Regions from separate parts of the Dorea sp. 210702-DFI.3.125 genome, predicted to be linked through region 3. Evidence: predicted binding sites of a transcription regulator. Region 3 holds the regulator's gene; each other region holds the start of a gene.
The links. The regulator Rex, encoded in region 3, represses fermentation and respiration genes when NADH is low (regulators of the CRP and FNR family bind a similar motif). The targets are predictions, from matches to a motif close to ATTGTTAANTANTTAACAAT.
Positions count from the first base shown of each region.

Region 1: a site for Rex is predicted at 1,641-1,660, ahead of LI164_RS08445 (iron-sulfur cluster assembly scaffold protein). Genes of this name have one in related genera too.
Region 2: a site for Rex is predicted at 1,375-1,394, ahead of fucO (lactaldehyde reductase). Genes of this name have one in related genera too.

Region 1 is NZ_JAJCNF010000014.1:57,998-61,281, forward strand. Features, by position in the region: gene rimO (30S ribosomal protein S12 methylthiotransferase RimO) at 1-542, shown strand, start outside; gene pgsA (CDP-diacylglycerol--glycerol-3-phosphate 3-phosphatidyltransferase) at 542-1,084, shown strand; gene LI164_RS08440 (GNAT family N-acetyltransferase) at 1,084-1,545, shown strand; gene LI164_RS08445 (iron-sulfur cluster assembly scaffold protein) at 1,701-2,393, shown strand; gene LI164_RS08450 (GGGtGRT protein) at 2,408-3,284, shown strand, end outside.
Region 2 is NZ_JAJCNF010000028.1:1,501-4,784, reverse strand. Features, by position in the region: gene LI164_RS12415 (branched-chain amino acid aminotransferase) at 1-366, shown strand, start outside; partial or broken gene LI164_RS16365 (carbohydrate kinase) at 648-773, shown strand; gene LI164_RS12405 (TetR/AcrR family transcriptional regulator C-terminal domain-containing protein) at 754-1,323, shown strand; gene fucO (lactaldehyde reductase) at 1,433-2,578, shown strand; gene LI164_RS12395 (GntR family transcriptional regulator) at 2,776-3,147, shown strand; gene LI164_RS12390 (ABC transporter ATP-binding protein) at 3,153-3,284, shown strand, end outside.
Region 3 is NZ_JAJCNF010000001.1:70,325-73,608, forward strand. Features, by position in the region: gene LI164_RS00320 (ABC-F family ATP-binding cassette domain-containing protein) at 1-1,377, opposite strand, end outside; gene LI164_RS00325 (redox-sensing transcriptional repressor Rex) at 1,580-2,221, shown strand; gene LI164_RS00330 (NAD(P)H-hydrate dehydratase) at 2,302-3,284, shown strand, end outside.

The sequences.
Region 1 (3,284 bases), on a different contig from region 3:
TTCAACATGCAAGTGACGCAGTGCTAAAAAGAATGGGAAGAAGAACTTCAAAAGCTCAGCTTGTAGAGATCATTGAAAAGCTTCGAAAAGAGATCCCGGATATTTCTCTTCGTACCACATTGATCACAGGATTTCCGGGTGAGACACAAGAACAGCATGAAGAGCTGAAGGATTTCGTAGATGAGATGGAATTTGACAGACTTGGAGTTTTTACTTACTCACCGGAGGAAGATACACCAGCTGCAACTATGACAGAGCAGATTCCGGAAGAAGTCAAGGAAGACCGCCAGGCAGAATTGATGGAACTTCAGCAGGAAATCGCATTTGATCTGGCAGAAGATATGGTCGGACGTGAAGTTCTCGTTATGATTGAAGGAAAAGTTGCAGATGAAAATGCATATGTAGGAAGAACTTATAAAGATGCACCGAATGTGGATGGCTTGATCTTTATCAATACAGACGAAGAATTGATGAGTGGAGATTTTGCAAGAGTCCGCGTGACAGGTGCACTGGAATATGATTTGATAGGAGAGCTGATATAATGAATTTACCAAATAAACTGACAGTATTACGAGTTATCATGGTTCCGTTTTTTGTATTTTTTATGTTGACTGATGTGGGAGGACCGGCAAATAAATGGATCGCGTTAGTTTTGTTCTGTGTTGCCAGTCTGACAGATATGCTGGATGGTAAGATCGCCCGCGCAAGAAATCTTGTGACAAACTTTGGAAAGTTCATGGATCCTTTAGCAGATAAGCTGCTTGTGTGTTCTGCTATGATCTGTATGATCCCGTTAGGAAAATTACAGGCATGGTTCGTCATCATCATCATTGCCCGTGAGTTTATTATTAGCGGATTCCGCCTTGTGGCTGCAGACAATGGAATTGTCATCGCAGCAAGTTACTGGGGCAAATTTAAGACAGTATCCCAGATGTTCATGATTATTGTATTGATTGCAGATCTTGGAGGTGTGTTCGATATCGTTGGCACAGTTCTGATCTGGCTTTCACTGATCCTGACAGTTGTATCACTGATCGACTATATTGCAAAGAATGTGCAGGTGCTGACACAGGGAGGTATGTAATGATTGTACGTGAACTGGAAAAACAGGAAAGAAAAAACGCTCTGGATATTATCTGGAGCGTTTTTTGCATGGATGTGGCCGAGGTGTATGAACAGGAAGGGATTGATACATTCCGCGAATATTTAAAACAGGAGAATATCGACCAGCTCTGTGATAGCGGCGAACTTCTGATGTTTGGTGTATTTGAACAAGAAGAACTGGAAGGAACCATATCCCTTCAGAGGCGGGGACACATTTGTAATTATTATGTGCGCAGATCCTGCCAGGGAAAAGGTGCTGGAAGGTTACTTTTTGACTATGCGAAAAGGTATTGTAAGGAAGAACTGCATAAGACTATTATGACCGTTGATGCTGCTCCGGAGGCGGTGAAAAAATATATCCACATGGGCATGAAACCAATCGATGAGATGCAGATGATACATGGAAAATGTTATGTGCCTATGGCAATGGAAATTCTTTAGTAGAATGACTATAAAAAGCGGTCCAAACAATTTAAAAATGTAGCGTAGTGCCAATTGACGAAAAATGTTATTTATGAGAGAATAAAAAAGGATATGGTGTTAAACTTATAACAAACACTATTTATAAAACACACATAGTTGAAAGGAGTTTTAAAATGATTTATTCACAAGAAGTAGAAATGATGTGTCCGGTAGCGCAGGGCGCTAATCACGGACCAGCTCCGATTCCGGAAGAGGCAAAATGGGTTCAGGCTAAGGAGATCAAAGATATTTCCGGTTTTACACACGGCATTGGCTGGTGTGCTCCTCAGCAGGGTGCTTGTAAGCTGACACTGAATGTGAAAGATGGAATTATCCAGGAGGCATTGGTTGAGACAATCGGCTGCTCCGGAATGACACATTCAGCTGCTATGGCTTCAGAAATCCTTCCAGGAAAAACTATTTTAGAGGCATTGAATACAGACCTTGTCTGTGATGCAATCAATACAGCAATGCGTGAGTTATTCTTACAGATTGTATACGGAAGAACTCAGAGCGCATTTTCTGAAGACGGACTTGCTATCGGAGCAGGACTTGAGGACCTTGGAAAAGGACTCCGCTCTCAGGTAGGAACAATGTACGGAACATTAGCAAAAGGACCTCGTTATCTTGAGATGGCAGAGGGTTATGTAACAGGTATCGCACTCGATGAAGCAGGCGAGATCATCGGATACCAGTTCGTAAATCTTGGAAAACTTACAGACTTCATCAAAAAAGGCGATACACCGAATGACGCATGGGAAAAGGCAAAAGGACAGTATGGTCGTGTTGAAGACGCAGCAAAGATTATTGACCCAAGAAAAGAGTAGGAGGACTTTTTAAAATGGCTTTATTTGAATCATATGAAAGAAGAATTGATAAAATCAATGAAGTGCTGGCAGGTTATGGAATCGCTTCAATCGAGGAAGCACAGAAGATTACAAAGGATGCCGGACTTGATGTATACAATCAGATTAAGAGCATTCAGCCAATCTGTTTTGAGAACGCATGCTGGGCTTACACAGTAGGTGCTGCAATTGCAATCAAAAAAGGCTGTAAGACAGCAGCAGAAGCAGCAGCAGCAATCGGTGAAGGACTTCAGTCTTTCTGTATTCCAGGATCTGTAGCAGATCAGAGAAAAGTTGGTCTTGGACATGGTAACCTTGGAAAGATGCTTCTGGAAGAGGATACAGACTGCTTCTGTTTCCTTGCAGGACATGAGTCATTTGCAGCAGCAGAGGGTGCGATCGGTATCGCTGAAAAAGCAAACAAAGTTCGTAAAAAACCACTTCGTGTTATCTTGAACGGACTTGGAAAAGACGCAGCTAAGATTATCTCCCGTATCAATGGATTTACATATGTTCAGACAGAATATGACTACTATACAGGAGAGCTGAAAGAGGTTCAGAGAATCTCTTATTCTGACGGACTTCGTTCCAAAGTAAACTGCTATGGAGCAAATGATGTACGTGAAGGTGTTGCAATCATGTGGAAAGAGGGTGTAGATGTATCTATCACAGGTAACTCTACAAACCCGACACGTTTCCAGCATCCAGTAGCAGGAACGTACAAAAAAGAGTGTGTTGAGAAAGGTAAAAAATACTTCTCAGTAGCATCTGGTGGTGGTACAGGACGTACACTTCATCCAGATAACATGGCTGCAGGTCCAGCATCTTATGGTATGACAGATACACTTGGACGTATGCACTCAGATGCACAGT
Region 2 (3,284 bases), on a different contig from region 3:
ACAGGTGGAGCAAACTTTATCTTCGTAACAAAAGACAATAAAGTCGTAACACCGAAGTCATCTACAATCCTTCCTTCTATTACAAGACGTTCTCTGATGTATGTAGCAGAGCATTATCTTGGACTGGAAGTAGAAGAAAGAGAAGTATACCTTGATGAAGTAAAAGATTTTGCAGAGTGTGGACTTTGTGGAACAGCAGCAGTTATTTCACCAGTTGGCAAGATTGTAGATCATGGCAAAGAAATCTGCTTCCCAAGTGGAATGGAAGAGATGGGACCAGTTACAAAGAAACTGTATGAGACATTGACAGGAATCCAGATGGGTCACATTGAAGCACCAGAGGGCTGGATCTGTAAGATCTGCTAGGATTGAGAAAAAGCCAGGCACAAGAACAATCACAGACTCTACATTGTTTTCAGATAATACAAGATTCATATGCGAGATGAGGTTGACGGAAAAATAAGAATTTTGTAAAATAATGTCAAGACACATGGAGCGGGACAGAAACGCGAAAATCTGTCCCGCTCTTTTCGCAATATAGGGAGTTTTCCTTTTAACGGAATCCGGGAGCGGGCATGATGCGGGGATTCTGCTTTTGATGGAAAAGTATCATATTCCATTGATTCTGTTATCTATGGGCAAGAAATGAAAAGGAACTTGGAGAGATGCTGGAGTTTGCCAATGCAGCAGCATCTATTGTAACAACAAGAAAAGGGGCGCTTCGGGTAATGCCCAAGTTAGAGGAGATTTTGCATGTGCAAAGAGGAGTGTAAGTCAGAAGAAATGAAATATCGCCTGGCGGAAGCTGTGAAAGTCTGCATGAAGACGACATCGGTGGAGAAGATTACGGTAAAGGAAATCGTAGATGCGTGCGGAACGACCAGACAAACATTTTACCGGCATTTTCAGGATAAATATGACCTGGTTAACTGGTATTTTGATAAGATCCTTCTGGAATCCTTTGAACATATGGGAGAAGGCGAAACCATCTATGAAGGACTGGTGAAAAAATTTCAGTATATTCAGAAAGAGAAACTTTTCTTTAAAATGGCATTTAAATCTGATGATCAGAACTGTCTGAGAGACCATGATTTTGAACTGATCCTGGCATTTTATTCAGACCGGATCCAGGAAAAATCCGGAAAGCCATTGTCGGAAGATTTAAAATTTCTGCTGGAAATGTATTGCCAGGGTTCTATTTACATGACTGTACAATGGGTGTTTGGAAGGGTGAAACGCACGCCGGAGGAACTGGCAGCAGATCTCGTGAAAGCAATGCCGGAAGAACTGGCGGGGGTGTTTGAAAGACTGGATCTTTTATGATCCGGTCACGTTACATTTTCATAATTTTGTAACTTTCATTTTTTTAATAACATTGTTAAAATAAAAACATAAAAGCAAATTATGTCATGTAAGAAAAGGAGAGATTGAAATGGCAAACAGAATTATGCTGAATGAGACATCTTATCACGGAGCAGGAGCAATCAAGGAGATTGCAACAGAGGCAAAATCAAGAGCATTTAAGAAAGCATTTGTATGCTCTGATCCAGACCTTATCAAATTTGGGGTAACAAAGAAAGTGACAGATGTATTAGATGAGGCTGGACTCGCATATGAGATTTATTCTGACATCAAAGCCAATCCTACGATTCAGAACGTACAGAATGGTGTTGCAGCATTCAAGAGCGCTGAGGCTGATTACATTGTAGCAATCGGTGGAGGATCTTCCATGGATACAGCAAAAGCAATCGGTATCATTATTGCTAATCCGGAATTCGAGGATGTAAGAAGTCTGGAAGGTGTTGCGCCAACTAAGAAACCTTGTGTACCGATCATTGCAGTTCCGACAACAGCAGGTACAGCAGCAGAGGTTACGATCAACTACGTTATTACAGATGTAGAGAAGAAGAGAAAATTTGTCTGTGTTGACCCACATGATATGCCGGTCATCGCAGTTGTAGACCCGGATATGATGTCCTCTATGCCAAAAGGACTGACAGCTTCCACAGGTATGGATGCTCTTACACATGCAATCGAAGGATATACAACAAAGGCTGCATGGGAGATGACAGATATGTTCCATATCAAAGCAATCGAGATTATTTCCAAATCCTTAAGAGGAGCAGTTGCAAATGAGAAAGAGGGTCGTGAGGGAATGGCTCTTGGACAGTATATCGCAGGAATGGGATTCTCAAATGTAGGTCTTGGAATTGCTCATTCTATGGCTCATACACTTGGAGCTGTTTATGACACACCACATGGTGTTGCATGTGCTATGATGCTTCCAATCGTTATGGAGTATAATGCTGAATGCACAGGCGAGAAATACAAAGAGATCGCAAGAGCTATGGGTGTCAAAGGTGTTGATGATATGTCTGTAGAAGAATACAGAAAAGCAGCAGTAGACGCTGTTTCGCAGCTTTCTATCGACGTTGGAATCCCAACAAAACTGGAAGCGTTAAAAGAAGAGGATCTTGACTTCTTAGCTGAGTCTGCACACGCAGATGCATGTGCTCCGGGTAACCCGAAAGACGCAAGCGTTGAAGATCTGAAGAATCTGTTCAGAAAATTAATGTAATGATGCCAGAGTAATCCGCATGCATCATGCATTATTACATAATCTAAGATAAGAGAACTCCTGACATTGATATCCAGTGCCAGGAGTTTTTAATATTTCGAAAAATTAAAATTAGAAGAAAACAGTATAAAACAGCATATAACAGTTGACAACTGTTATATGCTGTTTTATACTGTTTATAACGAAGGAGGAGTTTTATGGATATCATAGTAAACCATTCATCCATGCAGCCAATCTATGAACAGATTGGAGATCAGATAAAAGAAAAGATCATGCATGGTATATTAAAAGCAGATACCCCACTCCCGTCAGTTCGTACTTTAGCTAAAGAACTTAAGGTCAGTGCACTGACCGTGAAAAAAGCATATGATGCTCTGGAAGAAGAAGGATTTGTAATTACGATTCATGGAAAAGGAAGTTTCGTAGCATTTGCAGATCAGGGGCTGATGCTGGAGGAGAAGAAAAAGGAAGTGGAAGCTGATTTGGAGATGGCCATCCGAAAAGGCAAAAGCTGTGGAATGACGGATCAGGAATTACTGGAGTTGTTTCAGATTGTTTTGGAGGATTGATAAGTATGTTGAAATTTGAAGGTGTGAAAAAGCACTATGAAGATTTTGAACTGGATCTTACCCTGGAAGTACCGGAAGGTTATGTTACCGGACTGATCGGAGCCAATGGTGCAGGAAAAAGTACAGCGTTTAAAGCA
Region 3 (3,284 bases):
CATCAGCTTTGCAAGGGACACGCGTCCACGTTCGCCACCGCTTAAGTCACTAATAAGTTTAAATACATCATCTCCGGTAAATAAAAATGCTGCCAGCACTTTACGGATCTGCGTGTTATTAAGATTAGGATAGTCGTCGGAAATCTCCTGGAAAATAGTTTTTTCCATGTGTAGAACGTGGTGTTCCTGATCGTAGTAACCAATCTTTACATTAGAACCGAGACGGAAACTTCCAGAATCAGCTTTGAGTACCTGATTTAAAATCTTAAGGATTGTTGTTTTTCCGGTTCCATTATCTCCGATGATCGCGACATGTTCCCCACGCTTGATTTCGAAGCTGACATCTTCAAATAAAATCTGTGGTGGAAATGCTTTGCTTAAATGCTCGACACTTAAGACATCATTACCGCTGACACAGGAAGGTTCCAGTGTTAAATGCATATCTGTATGTAGTTCCATCGGTTTTTCAACCGGGGTCATCTTATCCAGCATCTTTTCACGGCTTTCTGCACGCTTGATGGATTTTTCGCGGTTGAAGGAGCGGAGCTTTTCAATGACCGCTTCCTGATGCTTAATTTCCTGCTGCTGGTTCAGATACTCTTTCATTCTGGCTTCACGGAGCATTTCTTTTTTTTGGGCGTAATCTGTATAATTGCCCATGAAAGTGGTAAGCTTGCCAAGTTCAATCTCGACGACTTTTGTTACAACCCGGTTCAGGAAATACCGGTCATGAGAGACAATCAGTACTGCACCGGGATAATTCAGAAGATAAGTTTCCAGCCATGAGATGGAATTTAAATCCAAATGGTTGGTTGGCTCGTCCAAAAGCAGAATATCTGGCTTTGTGAGGAGCAGTTTTCCGAGAGAAACACGGGTTTTCTGACCTCCGGATAAAGTTGCAACCGGTTTTGCGAATTCTTCTTCTGTAAATCCCAGTCCTTTTAAAACACCAGTGATTTCACTTTCGCAGGCGTATCCATTTTCACGTTCGAATGCTGCTGTGAGCCGCTGGTATGTATTCATACGTTCTTCCAGACGTTCTCCGCTTAAATGCTTCATTTCCTGTTCAATCTCACGAATCTGCCGCTCCATGTCGAGAATATCGGCTTTTGCAGTGCGTACCTCTTGATAGATCGTATGGTCATTATTCATATCCTGATGCTGTGCCAGATATCCCATCGTCTTGCCGCGTGTCAGAACAACATTGCCGCCGTCCGCCTGAATCTCACCAACGATCATCTTAAGAAGTGTTGTCTTTCCAGCACCGTTCGGTCCTACGAGAGCTGCTTTTTCGTGGTCTTCTATATGAAAGGAGCCGCCGGAGACAATTACTTCCTCTCCAAAGGCTTTTTTGATATTGTGACATGCAAGTATCATCCTATCCTCCTTGATAAAATCCTGTGATTTTGAGAAATAAAGATGCCGCAGGGCTGCGTCCGGCGCTGCGACCGCATAATTTTGGCATCATCTTATACTATTATAACGAAAATACTACAAAAAACAACTAAAAAGTTTGACATTATACTAACGATTGCCTATAATAATGAGTAGAAATTTTTGAAGGAAGGAGGTGCGGATCATGCAAAACAGGGGAATTTCACAGGCAGTTATCCGTAGATTACCCAGATATTATAGATACCTTGGGGAGCTGATCGAGCAGGGAGTAGAACGAATCTCTTCCAATGAGCTTAGTAAAAGAATGAAAGTAACAGCTTCCCAGATTCGTCAGGATCTTAATAATTTTGGCGGATTCGGGCAACAGGGGTATGGCTATAATGTAAAATATCTGTACTCAGAAATCGGAAAAATTCTTGGATTGGAACAGGATCATAATATTATTATTATTGGTGCTGGTAATTTGGGGCGTGCACTTGCGAACTATGCATCATTTGAAAAGCGGGGATTTATCTTAAAAGGATTGTTTGATATCAATCCGGAGCTTGACGGGCAAGAAGTTCGTGGTGTTCCAATTCAGATGATGGACGAGCTTCCGAAATTTGTAGATGAGAACAGTATCGATATTGCAGCATTGACGATTCCAAAGGATGAGTCAATCAAAGTCGCAAAATTTCTGGCAGATCACAATGTTCACGGAATATGGAATTTTGCACATACAGATCTGAATCTTCCGGAAAGTGTGATTGTTGAGAATGTACATTTATCCGAGAGTCTGATGAGGCTGTCATATAATATATGCCGCTACAAGGAAGAACATAATTAAGGAGATAACGTGTAAAGACAGGTTTGTTCAGATTGCATCCTGGCTTTGCACGTTTCTTTCTATCAGGAGGAATCAAAACTATGAGATATTTGCCAGATGCTAAACAGATGAAAACGGCAGATTCATTTACGATAAATGAACTTAAAATCCCGTCCCTGGAACTTATGGAACGGGCTGCCAGAGCATGTGTAGATCACATTAAAGACTGGAAAATTAATTTAAATAAAATATGTGTCCTCTGTGGTTCTGGAAATAATGGCGGGGACGGCTTTGCGATTGCCAGAATGTTTGCATGGGAAGGGTGTGACGTAACAGCAGTTCTGGTCGGAAACAGAGATCACTGCACACCAGAGACTGCCCATCAGATAGAACAGTTGAAAAATACAGGAGCACAGTTTAAGGAGCGGTTTGAGCAAGAAGCATTTGAAAGTGAACCGTATACTTTAATTATCGATGCAATTTTTGGAGTTGGACTTTGCCGGGAGGTTGGAGGCAGATATGCACAGATTATAGAGTGTGTGAATCAGTCTGATGCAGTCCGTATGTCCGTGGATATTCCTTCCGGAATTTGCGCAACTACAGGAAATGTATTAGGAACTGCAGTGCGTGCAGACTATACTGTGACAATTCAGGAGACGAAAGTTGGTCTTGTACTTGATCCGGGAAGAAGTTATGCAGGAATCTGTGTATCCGAGGATATCGGAATTGTATCACTTCCACTGGAAAGAGATGAGGAAACAGTTTGTACACTGGAGGGCAGTGATTATGCAGCACTTCTTCCGAAACGAAATGCGGACTCCAATAAAGGAACTTACGGAAAGCTTCTTATGATCACCGGAAGCAAAGGTATGTCAGGTGCTGCATATCTTGGCGCACTTGCAGCTTACAGGACAGGTACCGGGCTGGTGCAGATCTATACTGCTAAAGAGAATCTCGTGATCTTACAGAGCCAGATCCCGGAAGCGATCATTACAACTTATGAAAAATATGATGTCAATGAACTACATCGCTTGATCGACTGGGCAGATGTCGTAGCTATAGGTTCCGGACTTGGAACAAAGAA